DNA from 2 places in the Paenibacillus thiaminolyticus genome. Region 1 is predicted to be linked to the other one. Evidence: a T-box and tRNA genes for the amino acid it is inferred to sense, from the RefSeq annotation. Region 1 holds a T-box; the other holds one or more tRNA genes.
What was found. The T-box of region 1 lies ahead of FLT43_RS02350 (alanine--tRNA ligase). A T-box ahead of a tRNA ligase gene usually reads a tRNA of that ligase, here a tRNA-Ala.
Positions count from the first base shown of each region.

Region 2: it has a tRNA-Ala gene. The T-box ahead of FLT43_RS02350 (alanine--tRNA ligase) is inferred to sense a tRNA for this amino acid. The anticodon was not compared.

Region 1 covers NZ_CP041405.1:544,435-548,434, forward strand. The annotation lists gene FLT43_RS02335 (hypothetical protein) at 1-133, shown strand, start outside; gene FLT43_RS29175 (hypothetical protein) at 439-690, opposite strand; gene FLT43_RS02345 (hypothetical protein) at 770-1,096, shown strand; T-box leader at 1,583-1,826, shown strand; gene FLT43_RS02350 (alanine--tRNA ligase) at 1,936-3,816, shown strand.
Region 2 covers NZ_CP041405.1:1,871,467-1,875,466, reverse strand. The annotation lists gene coaE (dephospho-CoA kinase) at 1-272, shown strand, start outside; gene FLT43_RS08505 (lytic transglycosylase domain-containing protein) at 269-853, shown strand; gene FLT43_RS08500 (alpha/beta-type small acid-soluble spore protein) at 905-1,126, opposite strand; gene nrdR (transcriptional regulator NrdR) at 1,249-1,722, shown strand; tRNA gene FLT43_RS08490 (tRNA-Ala) at 1,814-1,888, opposite strand; gene FLT43_RS08485 (hypothetical protein) at 1,945-2,199, opposite strand; gene FLT43_RS08480 (AraC family transcriptional regulator) at 2,367-3,269, shown strand; gene FLT43_RS08475 (N-acetylglucosamine kinase) at 3,406-4,000, shown strand, end outside.

The DNA.
Region 1 (4,000 bases):
TCCGTGGGCAAACCATTTTGCATTAGCGCTTATATGTTTGTCCGACCGAAATTTAACACCACAATCGATTATGAATATCACGAGTTCTCTGAATGCTCGATTTCGGGATTTGTTCAATCATTTTTCCTTATGACAATAGAGATTTTAGCGTTCGTACAAAGGCCATTACTAATGCAAAAACCAAGCGAAAAGAAGACACTTCGGCTGTAACTCCGTTATTACCTGAAATAAGGGCAGAGGGGCATCTTAGATGGAATCAAGTGCCGGCTGCGTGAAGCTTACCGTACGGCCATTATGAACGTTAGAGAGCAGCGATTGGCACTTCCAATAGAATTTCATTACCAGAGGTCGAGTATGATGTTGATAGCAGAAAACATCTATTGCCACCGAAGAGATATATTTTTCAGTACCAGTCGAGACACGTTAACGTTATAACACTTAATGCGATCCTTCGTTTTCTTTTGCATGGTATTGTGATTCAATCTGCAGAAGGCAATCAAGTTGTTTTGAAAGCTCATCTGTTGAGACATGCATTTGCGACACATGCGGTTCAAACGGAAAAAATACCGGTCGACATTGTGAAAACGCTGCTCCATCAAAAGGACATTGAGGTGACTTCATACTATTCTGCACCCACAGCTCAACAGGTTTCCGAATCAATAAACTCGCTTCACGAAAACTGGATTTCATATTTCGATATCCAAAAGGGGATTCTTAGGGGACCGGAAGAGCTTAAAGAGATTTATGAAGATTACCGCGAAAAGGTACCATGTCAAAGGTAGTGGGAGGTATATGTACTATTGACTCTGTATGCCCGACTAAAATGGCTTGTGTCGGATGTGGAGCAAAAGTTCCGCGTCCGGAATTTAAAGACGAAATAGCCGCCTTTTATAATTGGGCGGAGGAGAGTGAAAAACGATTTGAGCAGTTGGGTCTACTCCTTGAAGCAAAGAAAATGAAGATCGCAAAAAATAGAGCTAAAAACGAACTTAAGGAAATACAACTGATAGAGAAATCTCAAAGGGATGAGACATATGCGCCGGAAATCCGTATCACCTCCTTACCGAACTGTTTCGGACAAATCAAAGGTTATTGATCCAGAAGGAATAGGTATCCACCAAAACACAATTCGTAAGAACCAAGAACTTCATAATCATTTTCTTCAGTATAGAACAACCAAGGTTTATAATCCGCGTAAAAGGTCATCTAAGCCCTTAGATAATGATCTGGATGCTTTCAAGCACATAAAACAGGATCGCGACATAGATCGAGTCAGACAGCGTTATATGCAGTTAACAAAGCCAGAATTGGTTGATCTACTGATTCTGATGGAACAGTATATTGCATATCAGAATCAGCATTGGCTGAAAAGTCAATTTGAGAAGTTTATCAACGAATGAATCCTATCTCTATCTCTTTAACAAGCAATAGCCTTCAAAATAATTTGGCTAAAGTCAGAGGATGCGAAGCAACCGAATTGCCAAAGCTGATGGTAGAATCGACAGACTTATACCTTATAAAAAACAGTGGAATTAAATTGACGGAGCAAGTTGAGTGTGATAACATTGGTTTAACTTAAAACGAAAAGGCTATGATGAGAAATAGTAGGTATTAGGGATCTCACAGAGAGAAGATGGTTGGTGCGAATCTTCATTGATCTAATAGTGAAGCAGTCTCGGAGCTGTGAACCGAACAGAGGAATCTTAGTAGGCTTCAACGGAGTTCCACCGTTATTCAGGAAACAATATCGGAGATATCCCGTATTGATAGAGTGCAGAGAAATCTGAAATTAGGTGGTAACACGGACATAATAGTTCGCCCTAAGTTGACAAGAAATATGTCAGCTTAGGGCTTTTTTGTTTTATTTCTTCTCGTTTGAATATCTGCAAAATAATTTTCCGAGAATAAATAATAATTGAAATGGAGGTATTGAGCATGGTGAAAATGACACCAGATGAGTTAAGAAAATCATATATTGATTTTATGAAAGGAATAGGGGCTAGCCAAGTGCCCTCTTCTAGCTTGTTACCAGAAAATGATCCCTCAACGTTGTTTACAGGAAGTGGAATGCAACCTATGGTTCCATATTTATTGGGGGAAAAGCATCCGATAGGTAATGAGATTGCTAATATTCAGAAGTGTTTAAGGACAGTGGATATTGATGAAGTAGGAGATACGTCGCATCTGACATTTTTTGAAATGATAGGTCGATGGGAGTTTAAAGCAAATGAAAATAACTATAAGAAAAAGCAAATCGATGCCATTTGGAATTGGCATATTATCGAATTAGGAATTGATCCTGGCAGGCTGTATATCAGTGCTTTTATAGGAAGTGATGATTTGAATATACAGAAAGATACGGAAGCCATTCAAATCTGGTCAGAAAAATTTAAATCAGTTGGTATAGAACCTATCATTGAAGATGATCCCTATCAATATGGAGCATCCAGGGGTGGAAAAATATTTCTATACGATGAAAAAGAAAATTGGTGGAGTCGAGCCGGAAGTCCATTGGATATGCCTGTTGGTGAACCGGGTGGGCCTGATAGTGAAATGTTCTATGATCTTGAACCAGGCGGTGATTCACTGGATCATCCTGCTTCTGTAAGCGAGAGGTTTTTAGAAATTGGGAACAACGTATTTATGTGTTACAAAAAAGAAGACACAGGATTTGTAAAAATGCAAAATCCCAATATTGATTATGGAGGCGGATTAGAAAGGGTTGCAACAGCCCTTAATGGTGACAAGGATATTTATAATACGGTTTTCTTCCTTAATCCCAAGAAAAAATTGATGGAGTTAAGTGGTAAACAATATACTGACGATTTAAAGTCATTTAGAATCATACTTGATCATGTGAGAGCGGCTACTTTTCTAATTAATGATGGTGCGGAGCCAGCTAATAGTGATGCAGGGTATATAACAAGAAGGTTATTAAGAAGGGCGATTCGTGCAGGTAAAAAAATAGGTATACAAGGAAGTTTTGTGGGTGAGTTGTCTGAAGTTTATATAGATGAAGCAACAGCTTATGAAGATTTGATCGGTAATAAAAAGAAAGTTATCGAAATAGTAAATAAGGAAGAAAATCTTTTCTATAGAACTTTACAGCAAGGAGAATTTGAAATACAAAAACATCTTAAGAATAAGGGTAAAGTTACAGGTGCAGATGCCTTTTATTTTTACGAAACATATGGGTTTCCCTTGGAGTTGACGGAAGAGTTTCTAACTGAAAGTGGATATAGCATGGAGGACAAGGCGTCTTATATAGAGGCGGCAAAGAAACATGCTGAAAAGAGCAGAACTGCTTCTGCGGGTAAATTTAAAGGTGGATTAGCTGAACATTCAACAGAAACAACAGCGCTGCACACGGTATCTCATTTATTACTTGCTGGTTTAAGGGAAGTTTTAGGTGATCATGTTCATCAACAAGGAAGTAATATTACTTCAGAACGATTACGGTTTGACTTCAACCATGATGAAAAACTTACGCCAGAGCAAATAGCTGAGGTGGAAAAGTATGTGAATGATGCGATTTCATCAAAAGCAGTTACCTATATTTCAGAGATGCCGAAAATTGAAGCGAAAGAAAGTAATGTTGAAGGGAATTTTTGGGATAAATATCCGGATATCGTTAAGGTGTATACAATCAAAGATAACGAAGGGAAAGTTTGGAGTCGAGAAGTATGTGGAGGACCTCATGTAGAAGATACAACAAACTTAGGAAAGTTCAGTATTAAAAAAGAACAATCTTCTGCTGCTGGAGTTAGAAGGATTAAAGGAGTAATTAATAAATATTTCCAGAACGCGGAACAATAGCTGATGTTTTAGGATTGCCATTTGTAACAACGTTATGAGTTGCCGGGAATCCAGGGTGAATGATAAATCCGGCAATCGAAGAGGGTTTGACATCGCTTGGCCTTTCCGTTGGCGGTACCGGAGCACAGTATTCAAAGAAAAAGCAATTCGGATTAAATCCGAATTGCTTTTTTACTGCAAGAAA
Region 2 (4,000 bases), 1.3 Mb from region 1:
TAGTCGTGGTGGATGTGCCGCTGCTATACGAGTCCGGCTTGACTGATCGGTTCGAGGAGATCGTGGTCGTCTACGTCCCGCGAGCGATCCAATTGGAGCGCTTGATGCGGCGGGACGGCTTAACTGAAGCGGAAGCGTCCGAGCGGCTTCTCTCCCAGTGGGATATTGAGAAGAAGCGGGAACGGGCGGATTACGTCATCGACAACAGCAAGGGAATGGAAGAGACTCGGCAGCAGGTTGAACAGTTCTGGCTTCAGAAAGGCTTGCTATGAACCGAATCATGAATCTGATGCGGAAAAAACGTTTTTTGCTCGTCCTCTTTCTCGGGTTTCTATTTATCATATTCGTACAATCGCAATGGCTGGGCCGCTGGATGTATCCGATTCCATATGAGGATGAGATTCGGAAGCATGCGGGTAAGTACCAGATTGATCCGCTGCTCGTCGCGGCCATCATTCGGGTAGAGACGAATTACCAGGCTGGACAAGAGTCCAGGAAGGGCGCCATTGGAGTCATGCAGCTGATGCCGGAGACGGCCTCATGGGCGATGGATCAGCTCAAGCTTGATTCGCATTGGACGATGGAGGAATTGAAGTACGAGATTGATCCGAACATTCATATCGGAACCTGGTACTTGCAATCGCTGCATAAGCAGTTCAATGGGAACTGGATTGCGGCGATCGCTGCATACAACGCCGGTCCGGGCAATGTGAGCAAATGGCTCCGCAACAAGACGTGGGACGGACGGTTCGAGACCGTGAAGCAGCAGATTCCATATGGGGAAACGAAGCTGTACGTACAGCGCGTGATCCATTATTATGATAAGTATAAGGATGTCTATGGGATCAAATGAATAAGCATCGGACAAGCCGGGTTACCGGCTTGCTCCGATGCTCGCAATGCCTTATTTGAATTGACCTGCTAGTTGTTGCTCCGCGATTTGTACCAGGCGCTTCGTGATGTATCCCCCGATCGAGCCGGTGTCACGGGTTGCCATGTTGCCATAGTATCCGTCTTGCGGAATGGCAATGCCCAATTCTTGAGCGATCTCGAACTTCATTTGCTCGAGAGCTGCAGTTGCTTGAGGTACAACCAGGTTGTTGCTGGAACGGTTGTTTTGGCTCATATCTATTCACCTCCTTGCGGTTGGTAATTGTATTGTGTGCATTCTCGCTAAGTTCATTACAGGTAACGACTGGTATTTTCTATAACATCCGAGTTAGATCGGGAAGAAAGGAGGAACACCATTTGAAATGTCCTTTTTGTGCCCATCTTGGAACGAAAGTGCTGGATTCCCGGCCTGCGAATGATAATAAATCCATCCGGAGGAGAAGGGAGTGTGAGCTGTGCAGCCGCCGGTTCACGACCTTCGAAATGGTGGAGGAGACGCCGCTTATTGTCATTAAGAAGGATGGAAGCCGCGAGGAGTTCAGCCGCGACAAGATGCTGCGAGGCCTGATTCGGGCTTGTGAGAAAAGGCCGGTCTCGGTAGAACGGCTGGAGATGATAGCGTCCGAAGTGGAGAAGCAGCTCCGGAATACCGCTCATGCCGAAGTAGAGAGCCGCATTATCGGCGAGCGGGTGATGGAGCAATTGTATCCGGTCGATGAGGTGGCATATGTGCGATTTGCTTCCGTCTACCGCCAATTCAAGGATATCAATATGTTCATGAAGGAACTGACTCACTTGCTGTCCAAAAATTCATTAGGGGAGCACTCATGAAGAACCCGCATCTTAGAACCCTTGCGGGTTCTTTTGTGTAGACAAAACAAAAAGAACATCTTCATCCAGATGTTCTCGAGTGTAGCTATGATGGTGGAGCATAGCGGATTCGAACCGCTGACCTCTTCACTGCCAGTGAAGCGTTCTCCCCCTGAACTAATGCCCCGTTACCTGTTACATTATACCACCACATGTCTCGAATTGCAACAGGATTTATTTCATTTACTCAGCGAGCATGTCGGATAGATGGACTTGGCTGTCAATTTGTTCCGCGAAGCGGTTCAGACATAAGCAAATGAAGTCTTTTCTGCATACGGGACAAGGAATGGAGAGCAAGCGGCTGATGGTAATTGCTCCTTTGTTGTAGATGACGCGGCATTGAGTGCCATCCTGCAATTTCACTTTGACTTGATACAGGTTGTCTTCATCGTTGCGCTCAATTAACGTCTTTTCCTTTACAATCGGTTGGTAGTTCACGGGTAGGTCACCTGCTCCCTTTAGTTTTTTGCATTTTACATCTTAATGTCTTTTTATTGTCTTTGTCAATTTATTTGTGTACAGGACGCGAAATGTTTTTCTTTGCGGAATTTCCTTTTTTTTGTTGTAATAGAAAGAGAACGTTTCCATTGAGAGGTGAAGCTTGAATGGATCGGAATGTATATACGGAACCCCAGGAAAAGCCGAAGGCCATCATGCCTGATCCGGTGTGCTGGCCTACGCCCATGCCGTACCTCGTATCGACGACGGAAGGCGTGAGTCCAAGCTTTCAACGGCTCCATTGGCATCGCGAATTGGAGATTAATTATATCCGGGGCGGGACAGGATTTTGTGTGATCAATGGTATAAAGTATCAGCTTCAGGCGGGAGATATTATCCTCATCAATGGACAGGACCTGCATCGCGCCTTTGAGACGGATCATCTGGTCATTGACGTTCATATGTTCGATCCCGGGATGCTGGCCATGGAGATGCGTTATGACCATGACTTGCTTCGCCCGTTCCGGGAACAGGGCATACAGTTCACCAACCTGGTCAATCGGGACATGCCGGCATACGATGAATTGATCGCAATCCTCCTCAATATGAAGGAGGAGATGGAAGTGAGGGCTCCATCTTACGCATCCGTCATCCGAGCGCAATTGACCCGCTTTCTCGCCCTCGTCAACCGGCACGGCGCTCTCGCGGAAGGGGAGGCGGCGCCGGTGAAGCACCGAGGAATCCATGCGCTGAAGGAGCTTATTTTAACGATGGAGCTCAATCTGGCTTACCCGTGGACGCTGAAGGAATTAGCCGAGCTGACCCATTTGAGCCCGTCCCGGTTCAGCGCTTTGTTCCAGCAGGCGGTCGGCACGTCGCCGCTTGATTATCTTATCCAACTACGGCTGACCCAAGCGGTTCATTTATTGGAATCATCGGATGAGAAAATTATTGATATTGCATCAGAATGCGGCTTTCGCAACTTATCGAATTTCAATCGTCTGTTCCGGCAGCTATTCGGTGTGTCGCCCAGCGAGATCCGCAATCAGCGAACGAAGAAAAAACAGTAAGATCATATTAGTTTTCACGAGGTTAGTAGTAGTTAATGGGATAAAACAAATTGTAAGGTAGGGATATAGCACAGATGATGTATTCGCACGTGAAGGTGCGGAGGGGTGCATTTGCAGATGAATGGGAGAGAAACCGATGGGCATCTACTTAGGAGTCGACGCAGGAGGGAGCAAGACGCACGCCTTGCTGATCGATGCGGAAGGGAACGTGCTGGGCACCGGCCTATCCGGCAACGGGAATCATCAGATTGACCGTAATGGGGCCGCCCGCAATGTTCGTTCCGCCTGTGAAGCCGCGCTTGCTTCGGCCGGATTAAGGCATGAGGATGTGAACTTTGCCTACTTCGGCCTGGCTGGAGCGGATCGCGAACCGGATTATGTCATCCTGCGGCCGATGATTGCGGAGCTGGGCTTCGCCAGGCATGCGATTGTCTGCGACACGATGATCGGCATGCGTGCAGGTACGGATCGCCCGTATGGCGGCGTAATCATCAGCGGCACGGGCTTCAACAGCGCCGCGCGCAACCGCTACGGCGACGAATTGCAGTATGGAGGCTACGGACATCTGTTCGGCGACGGATTCGGCGCAGGGTCCAGCCTGGCGGTATTGGCGTTCCGCGCGGTCATTCGAGAGTGGGACGGGAGGGGGAAAGCGACAGGACTGACGCCGCTCATTCTGAAGGAAATGAATTACGGCAATGTCGAGGATATGTATACCGATGTGCTGGATA